Regions from separate parts of the Kitasatospora sp. NPDC048715 genome, predicted to be linked through region 4. Evidence: riboswitches for the same ligand, from Rfam matches in the RefSeq annotation. Region 4 holds a riboswitch; each other region holds the start of a gene.
The links. A riboswitch is a leader RNA that binds a small molecule or an ion and turns the genes downstream of it on or off. The one in region 4 is predicted to bind cobalamin.
Positions count from the first base shown of each region.

Region 1 (7,275 bases), on a different contig from region 4:
CGGCATGGTCGGCGAGCTGTACCTCGCGGGGACGGGCGTGGCCCGCGGCTACCTCGGGCGGGCCGGCCTGACGGCGGAGCGCTTCACCGCCGACCCGTACGGGCCGGACGGGAGCCGGATGTACCGCACCGGCGACCTCGCGTCGTGGCGGGCCGACGGCACGCTGGACTTCGCCGGACGCGCCGACCACCAGGTCAAGCTGCGCGGCCTGCGGATCGAGCCCGGAGAGATCGAGGCGGTCCTCGCGGGCTGCCCGGGCGTCGCCCAGGCCGCCGTCGTCGCCCGGGAGGACCGGCCGGGCGACAAGCGGCTGGTCGCCTACCTGGTGCCCGGCCCCGAAGGCGCGCCCGAGGCGGGCGAGCTGTCCGGCCGGCTGCGCCGCGACCTGCCCGACTACATGGTGCCGGCGGCGTTCGTCACCGTGGACGCGCTGCCGCTGACCGCCAACGGCAAGCTCGACCGGGCCGCCCTGCCCGCCCCCGAGTACGGGGCCTCGGGCGCCGGGCGCGGCCCACGGACGCCGCAGGAGCAGTTGCTGTGCGGCCTCTTCGCCGAGGTCCTCGGCCGGGAGCAGGTGGGCATCGACGACAACTTCTTCGACCTGGGCGGGCACTCGCTGCTGGCCGCCCGCCTGGCCTCCCGCGTTCGCGAGACCCTCGGCCTGGAGCTGGGTCTGCGGATGCTGTTCGAGGCACCGACCGTGGCCGGGCTCACCGAGCGCCTGCTCATGGACGATCCCGACGACGCGTTGGACGTGGTGCTGCCGCTGCGTTCGACCGGGACGGGGACGCCGCTGTTCTGCATCCACCCCGGCGGCGGCATCAGCTGGTCGTACAGCGGACTGCTGAACCACCTCGGCCCGCAGCACCCGGTCTACGCGATCCAGGCGCGCGGCCTCGGCAGGCCCGAACCCCTGCCGACCTCCTACGAGGAGATGGCGGCCGACTACGCCGACCAGATCCAGAAGATCCAGCCGGAGGGCCCGTACCTGCTCCTCGGCTGGTCCGCGGGCGGGCTGATCGCCCACGCGCTCGCCTGCGAGCTGCAGTCGCGCGGCGAACGGACCGCGCTGCTGGCGGTCCTCGACGCCTACCCGGTGAAGGACGTGAAGTTCGAGGTCGCTCCGGTGCCCACCGTGCGCGACGTGCTCGTCGGTGTGCTCGACGTCGACCCGGACGAGCTGGGCGCCCGGGAGATCACCTATGCCGAGGTCGCCGAGGTCCTCAACCGGCGGGGCAGCGCGCTGGCCGGCCTGAACGAGCGACAGGTCGAGGTGATCGTCGAGATCATGATCAACAACGCGAAGCTGGCGGTCGACTTCGTCCCCGGCGGCTTCGACGGAGACCTGCTGCTCTTCAACTCCACGATCGACCGGGCCGAGGACAACGCCGGGCCCGAGACCTGGCGCGCGTACGTCACCGGCCGGATCGAATCGCACCGGATCACCACCCGGCACGACCGGATGACCCAAGCCGGCTCACTGGCCCAGATCGGACCGGTCCTGGCCGCCAGGATCACCGAGGCCGTCGGCGACACCGACGGCACCACCACCCTTTCCCACCAGGAGGACTGACCCATGACCAACCCCTTCGACGACCAGGACGGCACCTTCCTCGTGCTCGTCAACGACGAGAACCAGCACTCGCTCTGGCCGCAGTTCGCGGACGTCCCCGACGGCTGGACCGTCGTCCACGGCCCCGACACCAACGCCGCCTGCCTGGAGTACGTCGAGAAGTCCTGGACCGACATGCGGCCCAGGAGCCTCGCCGACGCCATGGACACCCAGCGGTAGTGCGGCCCGCAGTGAACCCGACCGACACCACGGACGAGGCCCGCCCCGCGGCGGGCCTCGCCCCGCCCCACGCCCTCGTCCCGCCCCACGACTTCGCCGCGGACCTGCTCACCCCCGAGGCCCGGCGGGACCCGTACCCGTTCTACGCCCGCATGCGGCGCGAGAGCCCCGTCCACCGCAGCGCCCAGGGCATCTGGTACCTCACCCGGTACGCCGACGTCGAGGCGGCCCTGAGCGACCTGCGGCTGTCCAACGACCGCGACCGGATGACCCGCGCCTACGGTGCGCTCGGCGGCGACATGAAGGCCTTCAGCCGGCTCACCGACCGGCTCGGCCGGGTGATGACCAACACCGACCCGCCGGACCACGCCCGGCTGCGCAAGCTGGCCAACCGGGCCTTCACCGCCCGGCGCGTCGAAGCCCTGCGCGACGGCGTCCAGCGCATCGTCGACCGGCTCATCGACGAGGCCGTCGCGGCGGGGCCGACCATGGACCTGATCGAGGCGGTCGCAGCCCCGCTGCCGATGTCCGTCGTCTGCGAGCTCTTCGGCATTCCGGACGAGGACCGGCCGCAGGTCAAGACCTGGTTCCGCCGCTTCGGCCGGCTGGGCGAGGACATCGACAAGTCCGAGGAGGCGATCGGGCAGTACGAGGAGTACCTCGCCCGGCTCGTCCGCCTGCGCCGGGCGGACCCGGGCGACGACCTGATCAGCGCCCTGGTCGCCACCCAGGCTCAGGACGACCGGCTCACCGACTCCGAACTGCTGTCCACCTGCTTCGTCCTGATCACCGCCGGCGACGAGACCACCACCCACCTGATCGGCAACGGCGTCCTCGCCCTGCTGCGCCACCCGGACCAACTGGCCCGGCTGCGCGCGGACCCGACGCTGATCCGGGGCGCCGTCGAGGAACTCGCCCGCTACGACACGGTGACCCAGGCGATCGTCCGGGTCGTCGCGGAGGACCTGGAGATCGGCGGACGGACACTGCGGGAGGGTGAGCTGGTGTACCTGTTCCTCGGTGCGACCAACCGCGATCCCGAGCGCTTCGAGGCCCCCGACCGGCTCGACCTGACCCGCCCCGGCAACCGGCACCTGAGCTTCGGCCACGGGCCGCACTTCTGCCTCGGCGGCCCGCTGGCCAAGCTCCAGGCGGAGGTGGCGATCGGCACGCTGGTGCGCCGGCTGCCCGAACTGCGGATGGCCGACGAGGCGGCGCTGGACTGGCGGCCCAACCCGCTGCAACGGCGGCTGTGCGCTCTGCCGCTCACCCACTGACCATGAACGACGACGAAGGAGTACCGCCCATGGCCCGAGAGTTCGAGGTCCGCCGGGAACAGGACCTGCCCGCCACGCCGGAACAGGTCTGGGCCGCGGTCGCCACCGGCGCGGGCAACCTCGGCTGGCTGTACCCGATGGAGATCGAGCCGCGCGTCGGCGGAAAGGCCACCCGGGGCGACTCCACCGTCGTGGCGTGGGAGCCGCCGCGGCACTTCGCCGTCCGGGCGGCCCTCGGCGACGAGTTCTCCAACACGCTCAGCTACTGGATCGAGCCGGTGGACGGCGGAACGAGTCACCTGCGGATGGGAATCCACTGGGTGCACAAGGGCGTCTGGGACGAGGTCTGGGACAGGAAGTCGGACGCGGCCGAGAAGCACGTCGACTTCTACCAGCACGGCCTCGCCGAGTACCTGCGCCACTTCGCCGGCCGCCCCGCCGTCTACGCCAGGGCCCAGCGCCCCGAACCCACCGCCGACCCGGCCGACTTCGCCGCCCTGCGCCGCCGCCTCGGCCTCGCCGACGACGCGGCCGTCGGCGACCGCTTCCCACTTCTCGTCCCCGGCAGGGACGGAGGCCCGGAGGAGGTGGTCGTGGACTGGCTCAGCCCCGAGTTCGTCGGCCTGCGCGGCCCGGACGCGCTCTACCGGTTCTTCAACGGCAGCACCTGGAACGTGCCGATCTGGCTGGGCCACCACCTGTTCGCCGAGGACGCCGACGAGCAGCGGGCCACCGCGGCGTGGACCGCCTGGCTCAACGACACCCAAGCCTAGGACCCCGATGGAAACCTCAACCCGAACCCTGCTCTTCGCCGCCGAACTCGTCGAGGAGAACGGCACCTACACCCTCCTCGTCGAGGACGTCCAGCGGGGCGGCGTCCAGACCACCCCGGTCCCCAAGGCCATGGTCGACAAGCTCCCCACCTTCCTCTCGGCCCTCGCCGCCAAGCTCAACCCACCGCCGTCGCGCCGCCGCTGGTAGCCCTCCTGGCCCCCACGGGGCCGGTGCCGTCCGGAAGCCGCCGCTCCCGGACGGCACCGGCCCCGTCGCTGATGACCGCGAGACGGGCACTCCGCAGCCTTCGAGTTCTCGGCTGCTTTTCATCGGGACGATTCCCGCGCGGGTGTGCCCTGCGGCCTGTGATGTCGCTGAGCCGTGAGCGGCGTCGCACACCGGGAGCGAGGGCCTGACGGTCTCGGCGGGAGGGCGGGACCTCGGGCCGGAACGGATCCGATGGGGCGAGGTGGGATTTCGTGGGTGCCGTCGGCCCGGCTCTCTGGACTTACTAGGACGTCCAACTATATGGTCGACGGCAGGTCCGCGGTGTCAGGGAAGCCGGTGTGAGTCCGGCACGGTCCCGCCACTGTGACCGGGGAGTTCGTCCTCGCATGTGACGGCCACTGGCAGCCAGCCGGGAAGGCCAGGGGCGGGCGTGGATCCGGGAGTCAGGATACCGGCCGCGGGTGATCCGTGTTTTCCACGAGGATGGAGACGACACGCATGACTCCGGGCCGCTGTTCCCGTTCCGCTGCCGTGCTGCCGACCGCCGGGGCCAACCTGCTCTGACGGTTCGTCAATCACCGCCTGTCGCGAGGCGTCGGCGTACCACCGTACGCCCGAGCCCCGCGGCGTGGGCGGTGTGCTCTCCATTCCTCCTCTCCCCACCTGTGACGAGAGAAGGAACCGATGGTCCGCGAACTGACCCACTTCGTCGGCGGCAAGCGCGTCGCCGGGACGTCCGGCCGCTACGGCGACGTCTTCGACCCCAACACCGGCCGGGTGCAGGCCCGGGTGCCGCTGGCCGACCGGGCCGAGGTCGAGGCGGTGATCGCCGACGCCGCCCAGGCCCAGCCCGAGTGGGCGGCCTGGAACCCGCAGCGGCGGGCGCGGGTGCTGCTGCGCTTCCTGCAGCTGGTCGAGCAGGAGAAGGAGGAGCTGGCCCGGCTGCTCTCCGCCGAGCACGGCAAGACAGTGGCCGACGCCCACGGCGATCTCCAACGCGGCCTGGAGGTCGTGGAGTTCGCCGCCGGGATCCCGCACCTGTTGAAGGGCGAGTTCACCGACAACGCCGGCACCGGCATCGACGTCTACTCGATGCGCCAGCCGCTCGGCGTGGTCGCCGGCATCACGCCGTTCAACTTCCCGGCGATGATCCCGCTGTGGAAGGCCGCGCCCGCGCTGGCCTGCGGGAACGCCTTCGTGCTCAAGCCCTCCGAGCGGGACCCGTCGGTGCCGCTGCGGCTCGCCGAGCTGTTCCTGGAGGCCGGGCTGCCGCCGGGCGTGCTCAACGTGGTCAACGGCGGAAAGGAGGCGGTGGACACCCTGCTGGAGGATGAGCGGGTGCGGGCCGTCGGCTTCGTCGGCTCCACCCCGATCGCCCAGTACGTCTACGCGACGGCCGCCGCCCACGGCAAGCGGGCGCAGTGCTTCGGCGGCGCGAAGAACCACATGATCGTGATGCCGGACGCCGACCTCGACCAGGCCGCCGACGCGCTGATCGGCGCCGGCTACGGTTCGGCCGGGGAGCGCTGCATGGCGATCTCGGTGGCCGTCCCGGTGGGGGAGGAGACCGCGGACGCGCTGGTGGCCAAGCTGGTCGAGCGGATCGCCGCGCTGAAGGTCGGCCGCTCGGACGACCCGGCGTCCGACTTCGGCCCGCTGGTCGGCGCCGACGCGCTGGAGCGGGTGCGCGGCCATCTGGACGTCGGGGTCCGGGAGGGCGCCGAACTCGTCGTCGACGGGCGGGAGTTCCGCCTTGACGGGCACGAGCAGGGCTTCTTCCTCGGCGCCTCGCTGTTCGACCGGGTGACCCCGGACATGCGCGTCTACCGCGAGGAGATCTTCGGCCCGGTGCTCACCGTGGTCCGCGCCGCCGACTACGAGGAGGCGCTGCGGCTGCCCAGCGAGCACGAGTTCGGCAACGGCGTGGCCATCTACACCCGGGACGGCGACACCGCCCGGGACTTCGCCCGCCGGGTGAACACCGGCATGGTCGGCGTCAACGTGCCGATCCCGGTGCCGATCGCCTACCACACCTTCGGCGGCTGGAAGCGCTCCGCCTTCGGCGACCTCAACCAGCACGGGCCGGACTCGATCCGCTTCTACACCCGCACCCGCACCGTCACCTCGCGCTGGCCCTCCGGGGTCAAGGAGGGCGCGAGCTTCACCATGCCGACGATGGGATGAGCGCCGTGCACGACCTCACCGAGGACCAGCTCACCATCGCGGAGACCACGCTGGCCTTCGCCCGCGAGCACCTCGCTCCGAACGCGGTCGAGTGGGACCAGACCAAGCACTTCCCGGTGGACGTGCTGCGCAAAGCGGCCGAGGTCGGCCTGGCCGGCGTCTACGTCCGTGAGGACGCGGGCGGCTCCGGGCTCACCCGGGTCGACGGCGTGCTCGTCTTCGAGGCCCTGGCCACCGGCTGCCCGTCGATCGCCGCCTACCTGTCCATCCACAACATGGTCGCCTGGATGATCGACCGCTACGGCGACGACGCCCAGCGAGCCCGGTGGCTGCCGGGGCTCAGCGCCATGGCGACGCCCGCCAGTTACTGCCTCACCGAGCCCGGCGCGGGTTCGGACGCCGCGGCGCTGACCACCCGGGCCCGACGCGACGGAGACCACTGGATCCTCGACGGCGTCAAGCAGTTCATCTCCGGCGCGGGCACAGCCCGGGTGTACGTGGTGATGGCCCGCACCGGCGGCCCGGGCGCCGCCGGGGTCTCCGCGTTCGTCGTCGAACGGGACGACGCGGGGGTCTCCTTCGGTCCGAACGAGAAGAAGATGGGCTGGAACGCCCAGCCCACCCGCCAGGTCGTACTGGACGGCGTCCGGCTGCCCGCCGACCGCCTGCTCGGCGGCGAGGGCGAGGGCTTCCGGATCGCCATGAACGGGCTGAACGGTGGCCGGCTCGGCATCGCCGCCTGCTCGCTCGGCGGCGCGCAGGACGCTCTGGAACGCGCCACCCGTTACCTGGCCGACCGGGAGGCCTTCGGCGCCCGGCTGCTGCACGCCCAGGCGCTGCAGTTCCGGCTCGCCGACATGGCCACCGAGCTGGAGGCGGCAAGGTCGCTGCTCTGGCGGGCCGCCGCCGCGCTGGACCGGGTCGATCCCCGGGCGCCGGAGCTGTGCGCGATGGCCAAGCGGTACGCCACCGACACCGGCTTCGAAGTCGCCAATGCCGCCCTCCAGTTGCACGGCGGCT
Region 1 is NZ_JBICVH010000013.1:206,079-213,353, reverse strand. It holds gene ACGFSC_RS24575 (non-ribosomal peptide synthase/polyketide synthase) at 1-1,573, shown strand, start outside; gene ACGFSC_RS24570 (MbtH family protein) at 1,577-1,792, shown strand; gene ACGFSC_RS24565 (cytochrome P450) at 1,804-3,069, shown strand; gene ACGFSC_RS24560 (SRPBCC domain-containing protein) at 3,099-3,842, shown strand; gene ACGFSC_RS24555 (hypothetical protein) at 3,850-4,050, shown strand; cobalamin riboswitch at 4,356-4,546, shown strand; gene ACGFSC_RS24550 (CoA-acylating methylmalonate-semialdehyde dehydrogenase) at 4,756-6,255, shown strand; gene ACGFSC_RS24545 (acyl-CoA dehydrogenase family protein) at 6,252-7,275, shown strand, end outside.
Region 1: it holds a riboswitch for cobalamin, as region 4 does, so the genes downstream of both, ACGFSC_RS24550 (CoA-acylating methylmalonate-semialdehyde dehydrogenase) here and metE (5-methyltetrahydropteroyltriglutamate--homocysteine S-methyltransferase) in region 4, are expected to answer to the same signal.

Region 2 (7,275 bases), on a different contig from region 4:
CCAGCATCCGGCGGAACACCTCGCCCCCGCGCTGGTAGGCGGCGCGCACCCAGGCGGCGTGCTCCTCGTCGGGCGCGCCCGCGCCCCCGTACAGGCCCCCGTCGAGCAGCAGGTCGGCGTGGCAGAGCGTCAGCCCGTTCTCCCGGGCGCGCACCAGGCGGGGCACGAAGTCCCCGGCCAGCTCCTCGCCCTGATAGGCCAGCAGCTGGGTCTGCAGGGCCGGGTTGACCAGGTAGCGGTCGCGGGCGGCGGGCTCGGCCGGGTCCAGCCCGTGCAGCACGCAGAACTCCTCGAAGTCCTGCGGGTGGAACATCCGGGCCCGGACGGTGTCGAACCGCTCCAGCGCCTCGGCCAGCAGCTCGGCGGTGTCGGCCAGGTAGCGCTCGTGGTCGGGGGCGTCGGAGATCCCCCAGGCGCGGGCCCGGGCGAAGTCCGCGGCGTTGGTCAGCACCCCGATGACAAAAGCCTGCTCGGCGCCGCCGGCCCGCTGTGGCCGGTGCGACGCCCGCACCGCGGGCCGCGAGCCGCCGGCGGTGCAGTCGGAGTTACGGCGGGCGCGACCCTTTTGACTCATCGGTGGCTCCTGGCTTCGGGGGTTGACGGTCCGCGGCACGCTCGCCGCTGACCGTCTTCCTCCCCATCCGCGCGCGCCGCACACGTACGGCGTGTCACAGGAATGTAACCACCGGTAATGCGGGGTCGCCGGGTCAGGCCCGGGGCGCCCGGGCCAGCTGGCGGGACTGCGCGACCAGGCGGCCGGACTCGTCCCAGACCTCCGCGTCCTCCTCGAAGTAGCCGCCGGCCAGGTTGCGGGTCGCGTGGGTGACCCGCAACCAGCCGGGCACGGGCCTGGCGCGCAGGTGGACGGTCAGCTCGATGGTGGGCGCCCAGCCCGGCATGCCGAGGTCGAAGGTGACCGGCGGCAGCGCGTCGGCGACCAGCAGGAGCAGCAGCGGGTCGGGCTCGCGGCCGTCGGCGAGCCGGAACCAGCCCTGGATCCGCCCGTTGCCGGAGGGCTGCCCGAGCGCCCAGCCGATGGTGGCCGGGTCCAGCCGCAGGTCGAACCGCTCCAGCAGGGCGGCCTGGGCGATCAGCTCCTTGGGCGCGTGCTCGACGCCGATGCACTGGTCCGGCGGCGGCAGCTGCGGCGGCCGCGCACTGGTGCGCACCTCGCCGTCGGCGGTGGCGAGGTCGCCGTGGCTGGCCACCACCCGCAGCCGCTCGACGCCGTCCTGGCTGAGCGAGGCGGTGCCGGTGGACAGGCCGCGGCCGGTGCGCAGCACCTCGGTGCGGACGGTGGCCGGGCCGGGGGTGGAGGCGGACAGGTAGTAACCGCTGATCGACACCGGGTCCGGGTGGGTGCCGTGCTCCAGCGACAGCGCGTGTCCGGCCACCGCGAGCAGCAGTCCGCCGTTCACCCCGCCGCCGATCTGCCAGCCGGCGCCGAGCTCGGCGTCGTAGCGGCCGGCCTCCTCGGGGTGCCTGGTCAGGGCGATGCCCTGGTCGAACTCGCTGCGGATCGCGGTGGTCATCTGGGGGGACCTGCCCTTCACGCGTGGTTCCGGACGTCAAGTTACTGACAAGTAGGGCCCCACCCTACGCCGACCGGGTGAAACGCGGAACGGCCGCCGGACACCTGTTCGGGTCCGACGGCCGTCCACGACGTCCACCTGTCTACCGGCGGATGCTCGGCTTCAGCTCCAGGAAGCGGGCGAGCATGCCGTTGACGAAGGCCGGGGAGTCGTCCGTGGAGAACTCCTTGGCGATCTCGACGGCCTCGTCCAGGACGACGGCGTCCGGGACGCCGTCCTCCCAGATCAGCTCGTAGGCACCGAGCCGCAGGACGTTGCGGTCCACGATCGGCATCCGGTCGAGCGACCAGCCGACGGAGTACTGCTCGATCAGGTCGTCGATGCGACGAGCGTGCTGGACGTACCCCTCGATGAGCTCCATGGTGTACTCACCGACCTGCGGGGTGCCCTCGTCGGGCCTGGGCTCGCGGGCGCGGGCCACCCAGTCGGCGAGGACCTGCTGCGGGTCGACCCCGCGGTGGTCGGCCTCGAAGAGGATCTGGAAGGCCCTGGTGCGGGCCTTGCTGCGTGCGGCCGACACGGACTTACTTCACCCGGCCGAGGTAGCTGCCGTCGCGGGTGTCGACCTTGACCTTCTCACCCTTGGTGACGAAGAGCGGCACCTGGATCTCGGCGCCGGTCTCCAGGGTGGCCGGCTTGGTGCCACCGGTGGAGCGGTCGCCCTGGACGCCCGGCTCGGTCTCGGCGATGGTCAGCTCGACCGCGGCCGGGAGCTCGATGTAGAGGACCGAGCCCTCGTTCTGCGCGACGAGGGCCTCGAAGCCCTCCAGCAGGTACTTGGCGGCGTCGCCAACGACCGACGGCTCGATGGTCAGCTGGTCGTAGGTGTCCATGTCCATGAACACGAAGTTCTCGCCGTCCTTGTACGAGAACTGCATGCCGCGCTTGTCGACGTTGGCGGTCTCGACCTTGGTGCCCGCGTTGAAGGTCTTGTCGACGACCTTGCCGGTCAGGACCTCCTTGAGCTTGGTACGCACGAAGGCCGGGCCCTTGCCGGGCTTGACGTGCTGGAACTCGACGACGGACCAGAGCTTGCCGCCCTCCAGCTTGAGGACCATGCCGTTCTTGAGATCGTTCGTGGAAGCCACGGGCGCACTAACTCCTGTATAGCTGTCAAGGAACCAAGGGATTGCGTCCTGCCTCCCACGGCCCCCGGGGGGCCGCGGTCACAGGGCGAGGAGCTCCTTGGTGGTGATGGTGAGCAGCTCGGGCCCGCCCTCTTCGAGGGGGCGCACGACGAGCGTGTCCTCGATCCGGACGCCGCCCCTGCCCGGGAGGTGGACCCCCGGACCGACGGTGACCGGCACGCGGCTGTCCAGTTTACCCATGTCCGACGGACCGAGGCGCGGCGCCTCCCGGATCTCCAGCCCGACGCCGTGGCCCACCGGGTGCGGGGAGGCCTCGGTGTGGCCGGCCGCCTCCAGGACCTGCCGGGCGGCCCGGTCGGGCACGCACTGCTCCACGCCCGGTCCGAGCGCCTCCCGCCCGGCCCGCTGGGCCCGGAAGACCAGCCGGTGCAGCTCCACCTGCCAGGGCGCGGGGGCCGCGCCGATCACGAAGGTGCGGGCGGTGGAGACGCCGTAGCCGCGGTACTGGGCGCCCATCACCACGGTCAGGAAGTCGCCCTCCTCCACCCGGCGGTCGGTGGGCTGGTGGGCGGCCTGGCCGGAGTGGCTGCCGGTGCCGACCGAGACCGGGAAGGCGGCCCGGTCGGCGCCGTGGTCGATCATCCGGCGCTCCAGCTCCATCGCCAGGTGCCGCTCGGTGCGGCCGACCAGGATCGACTCCAGCAGCTCGCCCAGCGCCTGGTCGGCGATCTCGGCGGCGATCCGCAGGTCGGCGATCTCGTGCTCGTCCTTGACCACCCGCAGCCGCTCGACCGTCTGGGCGAGGTCCACCAGCCGGGCCCCCTCGGTCAGGCCCCCCACCGCCCGGTGCCGGGTGACGGTCAGGTCGTGCTCCTCCACCGCCAGTCCCGACACCCCGGACCGCGCGGCGACGGCCGCGACGGCCAGCGCGGAGTCCGACCCGGCCGCCACCGGCAGCCGGGTGACGTCCGGGGCGATCAGGTGCTCCCCGGAGTCGTCCGGCGGCAGGTCGTCCGGCAGCGCGAGCAGCGCCCGCTCCCTGGTCAGCAGCAGGCTCGCCCCGCAGGGCGCGCAGCCCGTCAGGTACCGCACGTTCGCCGCGCGGGTGATCAGCGCCGCATCGGCCCCGGCCGCACTGCAGTGCTCCCTCACCCGCTCCCGCCGCCCCGCGTACGCATCCGCCATGCGTCGAGCCTACGAACCCCCGGCCCGAAGCGCCCGCCGAGCACCCCCGGCAGAACCCCCAATACCCCTTGCGCGCCCCCCTGCGCGACCGCGGCACCGTCCCCCTCGGGCCCTCACCCCGCCCCCCACGCAGCGTGCCGCCGAGGGGGCCCCGCACCCCCGGCGGCCCCTCGGACTCCTACCGGCCGCTACGCTCCGTCACGGATATGTCACTTCCGGTCCTGTGCGAGTGCGACCCGGTCGCCGGCCGGCACGTCGACTTCCGTGAGGAGCGCCGGCCCGGGGCGCACCAGGCCCCCCGGAACGCGCACGGCGCCTCCCCACCGCGGGGAGGCGCCGTTCCGGCGCGCGCGGGCAGGCCGCCGCTCGCGGCCGGGTGGCTCAGGAGCCCTCGGGCGTCCAGCGCTTCTCGACCCCGGCGAGCTTCCAGTACCCGATCGCGATCGCCCAGACGACCACGAACAGCCCGGCGATGGCGTAGCCGACGTTGTCCAGTGAGATGTCGGCGATGAAGCCGGTGACCGGGTCGGTCAGATCGAGCTTCTCGTGCAGCACCCCGACCAGCTCGATGGTGCCGATGACGAAGGCCACCGCGATCGACAGACCGGTGATGGTCAGGTTGTAGTACACCTTCCGCACCGGGTTGGCGAAGGCCCACTGGTACGCGAAGTTCATGAACGTCCCGTCCAGGGTGTCGAACAGGCTCATCCCGGCCGCGAACAGCAGCGGCAGGCAGACGATCGCGTACCAGGGCAGCCCGGAGGCGGCGCCCGAGCCGGCCATCACCATCAGGGTGACCTCGGTCGCGGTGTCGAAGCCCAGCCCCAGCACCATGCCCACCGGGAACATCTGCCCGGGCCGGGTGATCGAACGGGTCGCCCGGTTCAGCACCCGGGCCATGAAGCCGCGCGAGTCGAGGTGCGCCTCCAGCTCCTTCTCGTCGAACTTCCCGGCCCGCATCGAGCGGAACACCCTGAGGATGCCGAGCAGCGCCGCCAGGTTGAGCGCGCCGATCAGGTAGAGGAACACGCCGGAGGTGGTCGTCCCGATCACGCCGAGCCACTTGTGGGTGGCCGACTCGTCGTCCATCAGGGTGTTCGCCAGCTGCGCGCCGCCCGCCACCAGGGCGGCCATCAGCACCACCATCGAGGAGTGCCCGAGGGCGAACCAGAAGCCCACCGAGACCGGCCGCTTGCCGTCCGCCATCAGCTTTCTGGTGGTGTTGTCGATCACCGCGATGTGGTCGGCGTCGAAGGCGTGCCGCATCCCGAGGGTGTACGCGGTGATACCCAGGCCCACCCCGAAGACCTGGGTACCGACCGCGTACTTCTCGGGTGCGACCAGGAAGATCAGCGTGCCGAAGGCCACCACGTGCATGGCCACGATCACCGCCATCAGCCCGGCGGTACGGACGGTGTCCTCGCGCCGCCACTGGAAGCTGGGCAGCGCGGAGGGGGCCGGTTCGGCCCCGGCGGCAACGGTTTCGGGCAGGGTCATCTGCGGATCACGCTCCAGCACCTCGTGGAAAACCTCGTGAGATGCCGTGGCCGGTCTCCTGGCTGACGGGACACCCGCACCCGCCTTCCCAAGCGCACGAGGCGCCCAGTGGCTCCATGGGTACGGACGACGTTCCTCCGCGGACGGAGGAACGACCCGATCACAGTGGCGAGGGCCGCTCCGGGCTGGGACCCCTGAGGGTCCGTCACCGGTCTTCCCGAGCACCACGGCGGGGAACACCGTAGGGGTCACGCCCCGACCCGTGCAAGGTTGCGCACCTGCGCAGGTGTCCAGGATCACAGACCGCCGCCTGCGAGAATGTCCGCATGCATCTCGTACCGGCCGACCGCGCGGGCCACCGCACCATCGACGGGCACCGGGTCTGCGAGGCCATCGCCGCGATCGGCGACCCGGCCCACGTCCGGTCCTGGGCCGAGCGGTTCTCCCTGCTCGCCGACCCCGGCCGGCTCGCCCTGCTGCTCGCCCTCCACCGGGCCGGGCCGCTCGCCGTCACCGACCTCGCGGTCGCCACCGGCATGCGCGACCCCGCCGTCTCCCAGGCCCTGCGGCTGCTCCGCACGGCCGGCGTGGTCACCGGCGACCGGGACGGGCGCGTGGTGCGCTACCAGCTCGTGGACGAGGCCATGCGCCCCCTCCTCGACGAGTGCGCCGCCGGTGAACACCACGAGCCCACCGCGGCCACGGGCTGACCCACTGGCCCGGCCCCGGAACCGCGCCGCGGCCGGAGCGGATGAGTACGATCATGACGTGCCGTCCCGCCCCCACGCCTGGCCCGCCGACCGGTGGAACACCCGACCGGTCAGGGCCCGCGTGCTGGCGGTCGCCCGCACCCTCACCTCGGCCACCCGGGTCCTGGACGTCCTGACCCTGCTGAACCCGGACGGCATCGACCGGTACTTCACCGTCAACCCCGGCTCCGCCTTCGCCGACCGCGCCCTGGACGAGTACCTGCACGGCCTGCCCGGCTTCACCGTGCTGGACTGGGAGGACGCCGTCAGCCGCCGCTTCGACCTGGCCGTCGCCTGCGCCGTCCACTCCTCCATGCACCGGCTGGACGCCCGCCTCGTCGTCCTCCCGCACGGCGTCGGCTACAACCGGCTGGTCACCGAGTCCACCGGCGACACGGTCACCGCCGCCGGTCTGTCCCGCAACGAACTCACCCACCGCGGACGGGTGTTCGTGGACGTCCTCGGCCTCTCCCACCCCGAGCAGCTGGACCGGCTGCGGGTCTCCTGCCCCGAGGCGCTGGACGTCGCCCGGGTGGTCGGCGACCCCTGCTTCGACCGGATGCTCGGCAGCCGGCGCTCCCGCGACGGCTACCGCGCCGCACTCGGCGCCACCGGCGGCCGACGGCTCGTCGTCGTCAGCTCCACCTGGAGCGAGCACTCCTTGTTCGGCCGCCACCCGGACCTCCCCCGGCGGCTGGTCCGCCGGCTCCCCGCCGACGAGTACACGGTCGCCGTCGTCCTGCACCCCAACGTGTGGAGCCGCCACGACCCCGAGGCGCTGCTCGACGACGCCCGCCGGATGGGCCTGCGCCTGATCCCGCCCCACCAGGGCTGGCAGGCCGCGCTCGTCGCCGCCGACTGCGTGATCGGCGACCACGGCTCGGTCACCGTCTACGGCGCCGCCCTGAACCACCGCACCCTGCTCGTCGCCACCGGCGCCGCCGAACTCGACCCCCGCTCCCCCGGCTACGCCTTCGGCCAGGCAGCGCCCGTCCTCGACCCGGACGGGGACCTCGCCGCCCAGGTCGAACAGGCCCTCGCCCGGGACCCGGCCGACCTGAGCGCGATCACCGACCGCTCGCTCGCCCACCGCGGCGAATCCGCCCGGCTGCTGCGCCCGCTGCTGCACTCCTTCCTGGCCGGGCTGGACGAGCCCGGGGACGA
Region 2 is NZ_JBICVH010000003.1:325,868-333,142, forward strand. It holds gene ACGFSC_RS08130 (hypothetical protein) at 1-574, opposite strand, end outside; gene ACGFSC_RS08135 (thioesterase family protein) at 708-1,532, opposite strand; gene nusB (transcription antitermination factor NusB) at 1,675-2,112, opposite strand; gene efp (elongation factor P) at 2,117-2,680, opposite strand; gene ACGFSC_RS08150 (aminopeptidase P family protein) at 2,759-3,865, opposite strand; gene ACGFSC_RS08155 (HoxN/HupN/NixA family nickel/cobalt transporter) at 4,247-5,362, opposite strand; cobalamin riboswitch at 5,393-5,606, opposite strand; gene ACGFSC_RS08160 (metalloregulator ArsR/SmtB family transcription factor) at 5,689-6,072, shown strand; gene ACGFSC_RS08165 (hypothetical protein) at 6,131-7,275, shown strand, end outside.
Region 2: it holds a riboswitch for cobalamin, as region 4 does, so the genes downstream of both, ACGFSC_RS08155 (HoxN/HupN/NixA family nickel/cobalt transporter) here and metE (5-methyltetrahydropteroyltriglutamate--homocysteine S-methyltransferase) in region 4, are expected to answer to the same signal.

Region 3 (7,275 bases), on a different contig from region 4:
CAGCGAGAGCGTGGAGTACGCGTTGGCGGACTCCAGGCCCTCCAGGACGTCCTCCTCCGAGATACCCAGGTGCTCGGCCAGCTCGTGCACCGTGGGGGAGCGGCCGTGCCGCTGGGAGAGCTCGCTGGTCGCCGTGGTGAGCGACAGCCGCAGCTCCTGGAGGCGGCGCGGGACCCGCACCGCCCAGCCCTTGTCGCGGAAGTGCCGCTTGATCTCCCCGACGATGGTCGGCGTCGCGTAGGTGGAGAACTCGACCCCGCGCTCGTGGTCGAAGCGGTCCACGGACTTGATCAGGCCGATGGTGGCGACCTGGGTCAGGTCGTCCAGCGGCTCGCCCCGGTTGCGGAAGCGCCGGGCCAGGTGCTCGACCAGCGGGATGTGCATCCGCACCAGCTGGTTGCGCAGCTCGACGCGCTCCGGGGAGCCCTCGGGCAGTGCGGACAGCCGGACGAACAGCGCACGGGCGGCCTCCCGGTCCGGGGCGCCGGTGCGGTGCGAGCCCTGGGCGGGCACGGCGCTGTGCGGCTCGGCCTCGACCGCCGGGTCCGTCTCGCCCGCCGGGTCCGGCGGGGGCACGGAGGCAGGCGTCGGCTCGGACGTCGGCTCGGTGGGGTGGCTCATCCGCTGGGCGTCCTTCGGGTGCGCTTCGTCGTTGGCGGCGAGGCCGGGAACGCTCGCCTGGGTCGGTACGGCGGGTCCCGCCGTCGCGAGGCCGGTACGGTCCAGATCACTCACGGCCATTCCCCCGTTCCGTTCCGGGAGCACCGGGGCCGGTGGCCCCGGAATCGTCTCGTTGGTCGTACCGCGTGGGTGGCGGTACCGGGAGCCGTCCGTCGGAACCCCGGTCGGGGGAGCGGCGGACGGCCCTTGCGCGGGTGGTGCTCGGTGCTGCTCGGTCGTGCGGTTCGGTCCGGCGCCCGGCTAGTGGGCGGGGGACCCGCCGCGCTTCTTGTTCAGGCTGATCGACACGGTCTTGTCCGCGCCGACCGAGGAGTCGACCTCGCCGGCCAGGGCGGAGAGCACCGTCCAGGCGAAGGTGTCCCGCTCGGGGGCCTTGCCGTCGGTGGTCGGGGCCGAGACGGTGACCTTCAACGAGTCGCCGACCAGCCGGAACTCGCAGGACAGTACGGACCCGGGCACCGCCTGCTGGAGCAGGATGGCGCAGGCCTCGTCGACCGCGATCCGCAGATCCTCGATCTCGTCGAGCGTGAAGTCCAGCCGGGCCGCCAACCCGGCCGTCGCTGTTCGCAGGACGGAGAGGTAGGCCCCCGCTGCGGGCAGCCGGACCTCCACGAAGTCCTGAACACCGAGATCGCCGTCGATCTGGGACACCCTTGCCTCCTGGGTGGCGCGCTGTGCTTTCTTGGTACCCCGCTTGTTACCGCTTGCTACCCCCGTAGGGGGCCCGGCGTCACGCATCCACCATCGCTCTGCCCTCCGCACCCCGGTTCGGGAGTTACTCATGGTAAGGCATTGCGACGCAGGGTGGCAGACCCTTTCGCCGGTCTCCGGACGGCCGTTCAGCGCCGCCCGGCTTCGGCCAGGGCCTCGCCGGTGAGCCGGTAGACCGTCCACTCGTCCATCGGCACCGCGCCGATCGCCTTGTAGAAGTCGATCGAGGGCTGGTTCCAGTCCAGGACCGACCACTCGACCCGGGAGTAGCCGCGCTCGACGGCGATCCGGGCGAGCTCCAGCAGCAGCGCCTTGCCGTGGCCGCCGCCGCGCGCCTGCGGACGGACGTACAGGTCCTCCAGGTAGATCCCGTGAGTGCCGCGCCAGGTCGAGAAGTTGCGGAACCACACCGCGAAGCCGACCGGCTCGCCGGTGGCCTCGTCCTCGGCGATCAGCCCGAACAGGGCCGGGTTCTCGCCGAACAGGGCGTCGTGCAGCTGCTCCTCGGTGGCCTTCGCCTCGTGCAGGGCCTGCTCGTAGTCCGCGAGTTCGCGGATCATGGCGTGGATGACGGGAACGTCGGTGGCGACGGCGGTGCGGATCATGCCTGTGAGCCTACTGCTCGGGACCCGTCTCGTCCCAGGCCTGGACGGAGGTCTGGTCGACGATCCGGCCGTCCCGCAGCACGGCCATCGAGGACATCAGCACCCGGACGCCGTCGGGGTACCGGCAGGACTCCAGGAAGGCGGCGTGGTCGCCCTGGACCACCACCTGTTCCAGCTTGTGGGTCATCTCGCGGCCGTAGACGTCGTCCAGCATGGCGCCGATCTCCTCCCGGCCGTGCATCACCAGGGGGTGGCTGGGCTGGGTCTTGCGATCGACCATGCGCAGTTCGGCGTCCTGCGCGTAGAGCGCCAGGAGGGTCTCGGCGTCGCAGCGCTCGATGCCCTCGCGCAGGGCGCGGGTGTCGAAGGCGCCGGGGGTCGCCATCGTGGTCATGATCTCGCTCCTCCGGTCGGGTTCCGTCGGCTCGTACCTTGAGCGTACGCCCGCGGCCACCGCCCCGGAGGAGCGGACCGGGGGCCGTCAGCGGGCCGGCACGGTGCGCAGGTACTCGGCCAGCGCGCCGACCGCGGCCGGGTTGCGCGGGCTCTCCACCAGGTCGACGTAGTCCATGACGAAGATCCGGTCGTTCCTGACCGCGGAGACGTTGGCCAGCGGCGGGAAGGACTTCAGGAACTTCCGCTTCTCCTCGGCCCCGGGCGTCGCGTAGTCGTTGATCACGATCACCTCCGGGTCGCGCTGCACCACGCCCTCCCAGCCGGCCGTGACCCAGGTGTCGGCGAGGTCGCCCATGATGTTGCTCCCGCCGGCCTTGGCGATGATCTCGTTGGCGGCGGCGAACTTCCCGGCGGTGTACGGCTTGTCCTGCCCGCTGTCGTACAGGAAGACGGACGGGCGGCGCTCGGGCTGCGGGACGGCGGCGATCTGCGCCTTGAAGTCCGCGATCAGCCGGTCGGAGCGGTCCTTGACGTCGAAGATCTCGCCGAGGTTGGCCAGGTCGGTGTAGAGGGCCTCCAGCGGGTCCATCACGCCGCGCTCGGTGCCCTTGCCGCTGCGGCAGGACTCGCTGAGCACGTACGAGTCGACGCCGAGCGCCTTGAAGGCCTGCGGGGTGACGCCGGCGCCCTCGTCGAAGCCGTAGTGCCAGCCGGCGAGGACCAGGTCGGCCCGGGCGTCGAGGGCGATCTCCTTGGTGAGCACCTTCTTGGAGAGCCAGGTGGTCTGCTGGTAGCCGTCCTTCCAGGCCACCTTGTCGATCCGGCCCTTGTCGTCGGGCATCACGTAGCCGGCCATCCGGTCGGCGAGGCCGAGGGAGAGCATCAGCTCGGTGATGTTGACGTCGTTGGTCACCACCCGGGCGGGCTTCTGCGCGAAGGTGAGCTTCTGCCCGCAGTTGTCCACCGTCACCGGGTAGTGGGCGGAGGCGGTGGCGGCCTCCTTCGGGGCGATCTCGGCGCCGCAGGCGGTGAGTCCGAGGACGAGCAGGGCGGCGGTGGCAACGGCCTTGGTGCGCAAGGTGGTTCCTCTGGGCAGGCGGGACGGGTCAGGAGGAGCGGGCGAGCCGGTCGAACAGCAGCTGGAGGGCGCCGGTCTCCGGGTGCCGCACCGGGGTGGCGCGGACGCCGAACACCTCGGCCAGCAGGGCGGGGCGGAGCACCTCGTGGGGCGGGCCGGAGGCGACGATCCGCCCGGCCCGCAGCACGTAGACCAGGTCGCAGTGGCCGGCCGCCAGGTTGAGGTCGTGCAGCGCGGTGAGCACCGTCGGGCCGGCCTCGCGGGCGAGCGCCAGCACCTCCAACTGGTGGGCGATGTCGAGGTGGTTGGTGGGTTCGTCCAGCACCAGCAGGCGCGGTTCCTGGACCAGCGCGCGGGCGAACAGCACCCGCTGCTTCTCGCCCCCGGACAGGCTCAGGAAGCCGCGCTCGGCGAGGTGCCCGGCCCGGACCTTGCGCAGCGCCCCGGCGCAGCGCTCCGCGTCCCCGTCGGCCGGGGAGCCGAAGCCGCGGCGGTGCGGCAGCCGGCCCATGGCGACCACCTCGGCGACGGTGAAGTCGAACTCGGCGGAGTGCTCCTGGGTCAGCGCGGCCACCCGGCGGGCCGTGTCGCGGGCGCTCAGGGCGTGCAGGTCGTCGCCGGCCAGCCGGACCACGCCGCCGGCCGGCTTCAGCACCCGGTAGACGCAGCGCAGCAGGGTCGACTTGCCGCTGCCGTTCGGGCCGACCAGCCCGACCACCTGCCCGGCGGCGGCCGCCAGGTTCACCTCGTGGACCAGCCGGGTGCCGGCCAGCTCCACCGAGACGGCGTCGACGGCGAGGTCCTGGGCCCGCGCCGGGTCGGGCGCGGCCGGGCCGGTCGGGTCGGTCGCCGTGGTCACGTCGGTCACCGGGTTCCTCCGAGGGCCTGGCCGCGGCGGCGCATCATCAGCAGGAAGGCGGGCACGCCGAGCACCGCGGTGAACACCCCGACGGGCAGTTCGGCGGGTGCCAGCAGGGTGCGCGAGGCGATGTCCACCCAGACCAGCAGCAGTGCCCCGGCGAGCGGCGCGATCACCAGCACCCGGCGGTGCCCGGCGCCGACCAGCATCCGCGCCAGGTGCGGCATCAGCAGCCCGACGAAGCCGATCGCCCCGCTGACCGCGACCACGGTGCCGGTGACGGCGGCGGTCACCACGAACAGCTCGCGGCGCAGCCGGTCCGGGTCCACGCCGAGCGAGGCGGAGGTCTCGTCGCCCATGGCGAGCGCGTCCAGCCGTCCGGCGGCGCAGGCCAGGTACGCGAGGCCGGCCACCACCGTGACGGCGGCGATCGGCACCTTGCCCCAGGTGGCGCCGCCGAGGCTGCCGAGCAGCCACATCATGGCGTCCCGGGCGGCCTCGCCGCGGTCGGCGGCGAAGACCATCAGGGTGGTGGCGGCGGAGAAGCCGTAGGACAGCGCGGTGCCGGTGAGCACCAGGCGCAGCGGGGTGAGTCCGTACGCGGTGCGGGCGGCGAGGTAGACGAGCGTCATGGCGGCCAGCGCGGAGCCGAAGGCGGAGGCGGAGATCGCCCACACCCCGAGCGAGGCGAAGGCGCCGAAGAGCAGGACGGCGTTGGCGCCGACGGCCGCGCCGGAGGAGATGCCGAGCACGAAGGGGTCGGCCAGCGCGTTGCGCACCAGGGCCTGGACGGCGACCCCGCAGGCGGCGAGTCCGGCGCCGACGACGGAGGCCAGCACGGTGCGCGGCAGCCGGATCTCCCAGACGATCGCGTACGCGGCCGCCTCGTCCGCGTCCAGCCGTCCGCCGGTCAGCCCGGCGCCCAGCAGCCGCAGCACCCGGGGCAGGCCGAGTCCGGAGGAGCCGAGGGCGACCCCGCAGAGCAGCGACAGCAGCAGGGCGGCGACGAGGCCGGCGGCGAGCGGGACGACGGGTATTCGACGGGTGGGCGGGCCGACTGCACGGTCCACGACTGCACGGTCCACGGGTGCGCCTTGCCTCGGGCCGCGGGTGCGCCGGGGCGGGCGCCGGCCGAAGGCGTGCCTGGGCGCCGTTCCCCTCGCAGTCCGCGGCGAGTTGTCGGGAGTTCAGCGGCCGGGGGCGATCGGGCTGGCGCGGGCCGTACGGGCTGGTACGGGCCGTGCTCACCGTTGCGGGTCAGCGCCGGATTCACACCGGACTTCCCCCTCGGACGCCCTGGCAGCATAACAGCCACTCAGGGCAGGCAACCCTTACCGGCCCTGGGCGGGCCGGGAACGCGCGACCGCCCCCGTCCGGCGGTGCGGACGGGGGCGGTCGGGTGGCGACGCGTCAGGCTCAGGCCTGCTTGGTCTCCCAGAAGATCTTGTCGACCTCGGCGATCAGGTCCAGCAGGGCCTGGCCGGTGGCCGGGTCGGTGGACGCCTTGGCGGCCGAGGCGGCCTTCAGGGTGTCGTTGATCAGCTGGTGCAGCTGCGGGTACTTCTCGAAGTGCGGGGCCTTGAAGTAGTCGCTCCACAGCACCGAGATGTGGTGCTTGACGGCCTCGGCGCGCTGCTCCTTGATGATGATGGCGCGGGCGCGGAAGTGCGGGTCCTCGTTGGCCTGGTACTTCTCCTGGGTGGCCTTGACCGACTCGGCCTCCAGCTTGGCCTGCGCCGGGTCGTACACGCCGCAGGGCAGGTCGCAGTGGGCGTGGGCGGTGGCGCGAGGTGCAAACAGACGAGAGAACATGGGAGTCCTTCCTTAGATCGTCTTCCCGCGCCCGAGATTACCCTTCCGGCCTCGCCGTTTCGCGATCGGGCGGCGGGCCTAGGGCAAAAGACGGACCAGGAACCGGGGTAATCCGGACATCGGACCGGTGACGGTCCGTACGGCAGACTGGGGGCGGGCGGAGCAGGAGGAGGAGTCGTGGCGCGGAGCACGCGACCGCAGGACGCCGGGGCCGGGGGGCCGGACCGGGGCGGCGCGCTGCCGTTCGGACTGGTCGACGTGGCGGGGCCGTCGATGGTCCCGACCCTGCGCGAGGGCGACCAGCTGCTGGTCCGCTACGGCGCGCCGATCCGGCCGGGCGCGGTGGTGGTCTTCCGGCACCCCTTCCAGCAGGACCTGCTGGTGGTGAAGCGGGCCGCCGAGCGCCGGGCCACGGGCTGGTGGCTGCTCTCCGACAACCGCCCGGTGGACAGCGACAGCCGCAGCTACGGCGCCGTGCCGGACGAGCTGGTGCTCGGCCGGGTGCTGCTGCGGCTGCGCCCGAGCCCGGTCTGGCTGGCGCCGGGGCGCCGGCTGGAGCGGCTGCTGCTCACCCCGCGGCTGGCCCGGGTGCCGGGCCTCGCCCGCCGGCTCGGTGCCTGGGTGGAGGACGTCTAGGACCCGCCCCGGGCCGCCGCCTCCGCCTCCTGGCGCTTGCGGGCCCGGTAGGCGGCCACGTTGGCGCGGGTCGCGCAGCGGTCCGAGCAGTAGCGGCGGGAGCGGTTGGTCGAGGTGTCCAGGTAGGCGTTGCGGCAGGGCGCGGCCTGGCAGATGCCGAGCCGGTCGGCGCCCAGCTCGGTCAGGTGGACGGCCAGGCCCATGCAGGCGACCGCGGTGAAGTGCGCGGTGGCGGTGGGGGAGTTGTCGGCCAGGTGCAGGTGCCAGCGCGGTCGTCCGGCGTCGTCCAGGTAGTCGTGCCCGGAGACCAGCGGGCTGACCGGGTACTCCATCAGCAGGCTGTTCAGCAGGTCGACGCCGCGGATCTCGTCCCCCTCCGCGGCGGCCTCGAAGACCCCGCGCAGCCGGGTCCGCACCGCCCGCAGCCGGGGCAGGTCGGACTCGTCGGCGAGCGCGGCGGCCCGCGCGGAGTCGGAGAACAGGCCGCGCACGGCCTC
Region 3 is NZ_JBICVH010000016.1:277,173-284,447, forward strand. It holds gene ACGFSC_RS28795 (SigB/SigF/SigG family RNA polymerase sigma factor) at 1-741, opposite strand, end outside; gene ACGFSC_RS28800 (anti-sigma regulatory factor) at 922-1,332, opposite strand; gene ACGFSC_RS28805 (GNAT family N-acetyltransferase) at 1,521-1,997, opposite strand; gene ACGFSC_RS28810 (nuclear transport factor 2 family protein) at 2,008-2,391, opposite strand; gene ACGFSC_RS28815 (ABC transporter substrate-binding protein) at 2,479-3,471, opposite strand; gene ACGFSC_RS28820 (ABC transporter ATP-binding protein) at 3,500-4,249, opposite strand; gene ACGFSC_RS28825 (iron ABC transporter permease) at 4,336-5,400, opposite strand; cobalamin riboswitch at 5,508-5,658, opposite strand; gene sodN (superoxide dismutase, Ni) at 5,747-6,142, opposite strand; gene sodX (nickel-type superoxide dismutase maturation protease) at 6,416-6,778, shown strand; gene ACGFSC_RS28840 (CGNR zinc finger domain-containing protein) at 6,775-7,275, opposite strand, start outside.
Region 3: it holds a riboswitch for cobalamin, as region 4 does, so the genes downstream of both, ACGFSC_RS28825 (iron ABC transporter permease) here and metE (5-methyltetrahydropteroyltriglutamate--homocysteine S-methyltransferase) in region 4, are expected to answer to the same signal.

Region 4 (7,275 bases):
GGGTGGACCCGGTCGGCCAACTGCTGGTCGTCGTCGTGCTCGCCGCCCTCACCTACGCGATCATCGAGTCGCCGGAGCGCGGCTGGACCTCGCCCGTGGTGCTCGGCTGCGCGGCGGCCTCCCTGGGCGCGCTGCTGGGCCTGCTGCGGTACGAACCCCGGCGCACCGACCCGCTGATCGACCTGCGGTTCTTCCGCTCCGCGCCCTTCTCCGGCGCCACCGTCATCGCGGTCGCCGCCTTCGCCGGCCTCGGCGGCTTCCTCTTCCTCACCTCCCTGTACCTCCAGGACGTCCGCGGGCTCGACCCGCTGCACGCCGGACTGTTCATGCTGCCGATGGCGGTCATGTCGCTGCTCACCGCGCCGCTGTCCGGCCGGATGGTGGCCGCCCGGGGGCCGCGCACGCCGCTGCTGCTGGCCGGGGCGGCACTGACCGCGAGCGCCGTGCTCCAGGCGGTCGGCTACTCCGAGCACCTGCCGACCTGGCTGCTGGTCCTCGCCTTCCTGCTCTTCGGCACCGGCTTCGGCCTGGTCAACGCGCCCATCACCAACACCGCCGTCTCCGGGATGCCCCGCTCGCAGGCCGGGGTGGCGGCGGCGGTGGCCTCCACCAGCCGACAGGTCGGCCAGTCCCTGGGCGTCGCGGTCACCGGCGCGCTGATGGCCGGCAGCGCCCTCGCGGACCCGGCGGCCTTCACCGGGGCGGCCCGGACGGCATGGTGGATCATCGCCGGCTGCGGCGCCGCCGTGCTGGTCACCGGTACGCTCACTTCCGGCCGCTGGGCCCGGGCGACGGCCGAGCGCACGGCGCGGCGGCTCGCCGCCGAGGAGGCGGCCGAGGGAAGCACGGAGACGAAGGAGACGGTGGACGCCTGATGGAGCGCCTCGACACCGGTGGGCACCCGGAGGGGAGCGGGACGGACGCCGCGACGGCGGCCCGGGTCTGGCAGGGGATGTACGCGCTCGTGCTGGAGCGCCACGACCGCCGCAGGACCGTCGCCGAAGCCCTCGGCATGAGCTTCAGCCGGGTCCGGGCGCTGCGCCGGCTCGCCGCCGGCCCGATCACCCTGCGGGAGCTGGCCGAGCGGCTGACCGCCGACCCGCCGTACACCAGCGTCATCGTGGACGACCTGGTGCGGCGCGGGCTCGCCGAGCGCATCACCAACCCGGCGGACCGGCGCTCCAAGCTGGTCCACCTCACCGAGGAGGGCGAGGCCAAGGCCGCGCTCGCCACCGGGATCCTCGCCACGCCGCCGGACGCGCTGCTCGCGCTGCCGCCGGAGGACCTCCGCGCGCTCGACCGGGTGGTGGCGAAGCTCCTGGACTGAGGGCTGCCGCCCGACGCGGCGGGCGTGGATCCGGGAGTCGGGACACCGGTCGCGGGTGGTCCGTGTTCTCCGCGAGGACGGAGACGGGCACGCATGAGTCCGGGCCGCTGTTCCCGTTCCGCCGCCGTTCCGCCGTTCCGCCGTTCCGCCGTGCTGCCGTGCTGCCGTGCTGCCGTGCTGCCGTGTTGCCGACCGCCGGGACCCACTGCCCTTGACGGTCCGTCAGTCTCCGTTCTCCGCAGGCCCGCACGCCGATCGTGCGGGCTGTTCGGGAACTGTTCCGCCATCGCCATCGCCATCGCCGTCGGCGACGCCCGGATCGCCGGGCGCCGGGCGTGCCGGCCGGCCGTCGGACTTCCGGCAGGCGTCGGGTCAGCCGTCCGAGCGTCGCAGCAGGTAGGTGTCCATGATCCAGCCCTTGCGCTCCCGGGCCCGCTCACGCAGCTCGCGGATGCGCGGGGCGGCCTCGGCGAGCGGACCGGAGACGAGCACCTCGTCGGGGGTGCCGAGGTAGGCGCCGTAGTGGATCTCCAGCCCCTCGGGGTCGATCCCGGCGAAGGCGGCCCGGCCGTCGAGCATCACCACCACGTCGTCCACCCCCTCGGGGAAACCCTCGGCGAGGCGGCGGCCGGTGGTGATCTGCACCGGCCGGCCGACCCGGGTCAATGTGGTGCGGTGCCGGGCGGCGAGCGCGGAGACGCTGCTGATGCCCGGGACCACCTCGTACGCGAAGGGCACGCCGCCCCGGTTCGACACGTCGTCCACCACGGCGATGACGCTGTCGTAGAGGGCGGGGTCGCCCCAGACCAGGAAGGCGCCGTTCTCGCCCGGGCCGAGGTGCTCGGCGACCAGCCGTTCGACCAGATCGGCGCGGCGGACGCGCCAGTCGTCCACGGCGGCCGCGTACGCGGGGGTGGCGCGGTCCCGTTCGGCGTCCGGCGCCGCGACCACGCGGTGCCCGGGCCGTCCGTGGTCGGCCAGCATCCGGCGACGCAGCGCGATCAGGTCCTGCCGTTCCTCGCTCTTGTCGAGGATGAAGAAGACGTCGGTGCGACCGATCGCCTTGACCGCCTGCAGGGTGAGGTGGTCGGGGTCGCCCGCGCCGATGCCGATGACGAAGATGTGCCGCATGGGAGCCATTCTGCCGTTCGCCCCCGGGTGCGCCGCCCGGGGCCGGGCGCGGAGCCCGCGTCTCACCACGCGGACGCCTTGCGAGATTTCCGCCTCGACGCCGACGGTTTGCCCCTAAGCTGGCGGTGCAGCTGGTTCGCCCTGTCCGCCAGGCAGGTGCGTCGCAAGAGGGAACCCGGTGGGAATCCGGGACTGCCCCGCAGCGGTGAGTGGGAACGACCGCCGTCATACGCACTGGACCCGGGACGGGTCTGGGAAGCGACGGCCAGTAGGTGTCCGCCCCGGTTTCGGCCGAGGTGGGTGTGCCCGCGAGTCCGAAGACCTGCCACTGCCCGTGCGCGAGCGTTCGCGCGCGGCCATCCGGTGACCTCGTGGGCGGGTCGGCGACCACATCGGGCGGAGCCGCGCACGGGTGCGGTCGTCCGTCCGGTCCGTCATCCCTTCGCGTCCTCGTGCCGTCACCGGGCACTTGAGGATCCAGACTCGCGAAGGAGAGTCCCTTGACCACGAAGTCCGCAGCCGCGGCGAGCGTCGCCACCGCCCACGGATACCCCCGTCAGGGCCGGGGCCGTGAATTGAAGAAGGCGATCGAGGGGTACTGGAGGGGCGCGGTCGCGGCCGAGGCGCTGCTGGCGACCGCCGCCGACCTGCGTCGGACGAACTGGGCGCAGCTCGTCGAGGCGGGGGTCGCGGAGGTGCCGACCGGCGACTTCTCGCTCTACGACCACGTGCTGGACACCACGGTGGCGGTCGGCGCGATCCCGCCGCGGCACCGGGAGGCGGTCGACGCCGACCCGCTGGCCGGGTACTTCGCGATGGCGCGCGGCAACCAGGACGTCGCCCCGTTGGAGATGACCAAGTGGTTCGACACCAACTACCACTACCTGGTACCTGAGTTGGGCCCGGACACGGTGTTCGCCGCGAACCCGGCCAAGGCGGTCGGCGAGCTGCGCGAGGCGCTGCTGCTCGGCCACGCCGCCCGGCCGGTGCTGGTCGGGCCGGTCAGCTACCTGCTGCTCGCCAAGCCGGCGCCCGGGGTGGCCGCCGACTTCCAGCCGATCACCCTGCTGGACCGGCTGCTGCCCGTCTACGCCCGGCTGCTGGCCGAGTTGCGTGCCGCCGGCGCCGCGTGGGTGCAGCTGGACGAGCCCGCGCTGGTGCAGGACCGCACCCCGGCCGAGCTCAACGCGGCCGCCCGCGCCTACCGCGAGCTGGGCGGTCTCACCGAGCGGCCCAAGCTGCTGGTCGCGAGCTACTTCGACCGGCTCGGCGAGGCGCTGCCGGTGCTGGCCAAGGCCCCGGTCGAGGGCCTGGCGCTGGACTTCACCGGCCCGGCCGCCGCCAACCTGGAGGACCTCGCCGCCGCCGGCGGCCTGCCCGGCAAGCGGCTGGTGGCGGGGGTGATCGACGGGCGCAACATCTGGATCAACGACCTGGAGAAGTCACTGGCGACCCTGGCGACCCTGCTCGGCCTCGCCGGCACCGTCGACGTGGCGCCGTCCTGCTCGCTGCTGCACGTGCCGATCGACGCCGCCGCGGAGCGCGACATCGACCCGCAGATCGCCCGCTGGCTGGCCTTCGCCCGACAGAAGGCCGGCGAGGCGGCACTGCTCGCCCGGGGCCTGCGCGAGGGCACCGGCGCGATCACCGCCGAGCTCGCCGCCAACCGCGCCGACCTCGCCTCCCGCGCCAACTCCCCGATCACCCGCGACCCGGCGGTGCGCGCCCGCGCCGCCGCCGTCACCGCCGACGACACCCGGCGCGCCCAGGCGTACCCGCAGCGGGCCGAGGCCCAGCGCGCCCGGCTCGGGCTGCCGCTGCTGCCGACCACCACCATCGGCTCCTTTCCCCAGACCGCCGAACTGCGCACCGCCCGGGCCGATCTGACGGCGGGTCGGATCGACGCCCCGGCCTACCGGGAGCGGATGGAGGCGGAGGTCCGCGAGGTCGTCGCCTACCAGGAGAAGGCCGGGCTGGACGTCCTGGTGCACGGCGAGCCCGAGCGCAACGACATGGTCCAGTACTTCGCCGAGCAGCTCACCGGCTACCTCGCCACCCGGCACGGCTGGGTCCAGTCGTACGGCACCCGGTACGTGCGCCCGCCGGTGCTGGCCGGGGACATCTCCCGTCCGCACCCGATGACCACCGACTGGTTCCGCTACGCGCAGGGCCTGACCGACCGCCCGGTCAAGGGCATGCTCACCGGCCCGGTCACCATGCTCGCCTGGTCCTTCGTCCGCGACGACCAGCCGCTCGCCGACACCGCCCGGCAGGTGGCCCTCGCCCTGCGCGACGAGGTCGTCGACCTGGAGGCGGCCGGCGCCGCCGTCGTGCAGGTCGACGAGCCGGCGCTGCGCGAGACCCTCCCGCTGCGGGCCGCCGCCCGCCCGGCGTACCTGGCCTGGGCCACCGAGGCCTTCCGCCTCGCCACCTCCGGCGTCCGCGCGGACACCCAGATCCACACCCACATGTGCTACGCCGAGTTCGGCGCGATCATGACGGCGATCGACGAACTCGACGCGGACGTCATCTCCCTGGAGGCCACCCGCTCCCACATGGAGGTGGCCGGCGAGCTGGCCGAGGCGGGCTATCCGCGCGAGGTCGGCCCCGGCGTCTGGGACATCCACTCCCCGCGCGTCCCCAGTACCGACGAAGCCGTCTCGTTGTTGCGCGCGGGCCTGGCGGCGATCCCGGCGGAGCGGCTCTGGGTCAACCCGGACTGCGGGCTGAAGACCCGCGGCTGGACGGAGACCCGGGCCTCGCTGGAGAGCCTGGTCGGCGCCGCCCGCCTGCTGCGCGAGGAACTGGCCGGCTGACGGCGGCCGGGGTGGGCGCGGCAAGGCTGCCGCGCCCACCCCGGTCCCGGTCGGTGATCCGGCTCGCTGGGGAATCGATCCATCCGCACCCCGTGAACCTGCGAATCCCGCGAACCGGCGTGGTGATACCTTCGCAACCGCCGCCCGGACCGGTCGGCGCCGCAGCCGAGCGAACGGCCACCCCGACCGGCCCCGGCTGTCGGACCTGCGAGCGGACGGACCGCGTCCGGCGGGCCGGGGTGCCGTACCCGGTGGAGGGGGAGTGGGCGTGGACGACGGTGCGGTACGGGTGGGGCGGACGGTACGGACCGAGGACGGCGCCTGCCGCCACCTGCTGGTGTGGCGGGCCGGTCCCGGCTGGCGGATGGTGAGCAGCGCGGTGCTCGGCGGCGGGCTCGGGGGCCGCGGGTGGGTGCTCAACGCCCAGGTGCGGCCCGGCTATGCGCGAATGGACCCGGCCGAGCACCTGGCCGAACTGGCCGCCGCGGAAGGGCTGACGGGCCCGGGCGTCGGGCTGATGACGGCGGCCCCGGTGGACGACTGCACCCGGGCCGAGGACGGCGGTGTCACCGCGCTGGTGACCACCGGGATCGGTGTCGCGCTCTGGGCGGCCGACCCCGCCGCGGCGCCGGCCGAGTACCGGCCCGGCACGATCAACATCCTGGCCGTGGTGCCGGCCGCGGTCGCGGACGCCGGACTGGTCAACCTGCTGGCCACCGCGACCGAGGCCAAGGTCCAGGCCCTGCTGGACGCCGGCTACGACTGCTCGGGCACCCCATCCGACGCGGTCTGCGTGGCCGTGCGCGCCGCGTCCTCCGACGCCCCCGCCGACCCCTTCGGCGGCCCGCGTTCGCTGTGGGGGGCGCGGCTGGCCCGGGCGGTGTACCGGGCGGTGCGGGCCGGTGCCGAGCTCGACCGCGAGCGCCGGGCCCGCGGGGAGCCGGAGCCGCATCCGCTGGCGGTGCCCGGCTGCCGCGTCGCGGACGTCCGCGGAACCCGGCCGGCCACCGTGCCGGTCGCGGGCCTCCTGCCCCGGTGATCGACGGGCCGGGCCCTATGCGACCCAGCCGGAGGTGAGGCCCTGGACGGCCGAGCCGTCGAGGTCCTTGAGCTTGACCCCGGCGAAGGCCCGGGCGGCGTCGGAGGTGAGCATCCGGAAGGCGGGACGCTCGGCGGCGAGCAGGTCGAGGATCCCGGCGGCCACGTCCTCGGCCGCCTGGGCGTTGGCGAAGGCGCCGCGGGTGCGGTCCAGGTAGGCGGCCAGTGCGGGGGCGTACGGCCCGGCCTGTTCGGCCGCGTCGTCCGTCAGGCCCACGTTGCTGACGAACTCGCTGGCCACCGCGCCCGGCTCGACGACGCTGACGGAGACGCCGGCGGTGGCCGCGACCGGGGCGAGGGACTCCATGTAGCCCTCGACCGCGAACTTGGCGGCGCAGTAGGCCTCGTTGAAGGGCTGGCCGACCACGCCGCCGACGCTGGTCACGGTCAGCACGCGGCCCTTGCTCGCCCGCAGCAGGGGCAGGGCGGCCTTCGTGACGTGCAGCACCCCGAAGAAGTTGACCTCCATGACGGCGCGGACGTCGTCGACGCTCTCCTGCTCCAGGGTGCCGATGTGGCCCGCGCCGGCGTTGTTGACCAGCGCGTCCAGCCGGTCGACGCCGGCCAGGCAGGCCTCGACCGACGCGGGGTGGGTGACGTCGAGCGTCCGGAGGTCGACGGTGACCCCGGCCTCCTCGGCGGCCGCCAGCAGCGGGCCGGCCTTGGCGGTGTTGCGCATGGTGGCGATGACGTGCCAGCCGGCGCGGGCGGCGGCGACGGCGGTGGCCAGGCCGATGCCGGAGGAGGTGCCGGTGATCAGGACGGTCCGGTCGCTCATCTCGCTGGACTCCCAGTGCTTATGGATCATAACCAATATGATCCATAACTATGTGGGCTGACATTTCACTTTGTCAAGCACCTGGATAGTCTGGTGGTCATGTCCCACCCACCGGATGACCTCAC
Region 4 is NZ_JBICVH010000019.1:129,904-137,178, forward strand. It holds gene ACGFSC_RS31820 (MFS transporter) at 1-875, shown strand, start outside; gene ACGFSC_RS31825 (MarR family transcriptional regulator) at 875-1,327, shown strand; gene cobF (precorrin-6A synthase (deacetylating)) at 1,700-2,458, opposite strand; cobalamin riboswitch at 2,574-2,803, shown strand; gene metE (5-methyltetrahydropteroyltriglutamate--homocysteine S-methyltransferase) at 2,959-5,274, shown strand; gene ACGFSC_RS31840 (adenosylcobinamide amidohydrolase) at 5,543-6,313, shown strand; gene ACGFSC_RS31845 (SDR family oxidoreductase) at 6,329-7,180, opposite strand; gene ACGFSC_RS31850 (MarR family transcriptional regulator) at 7,250-7,275, shown strand, end outside.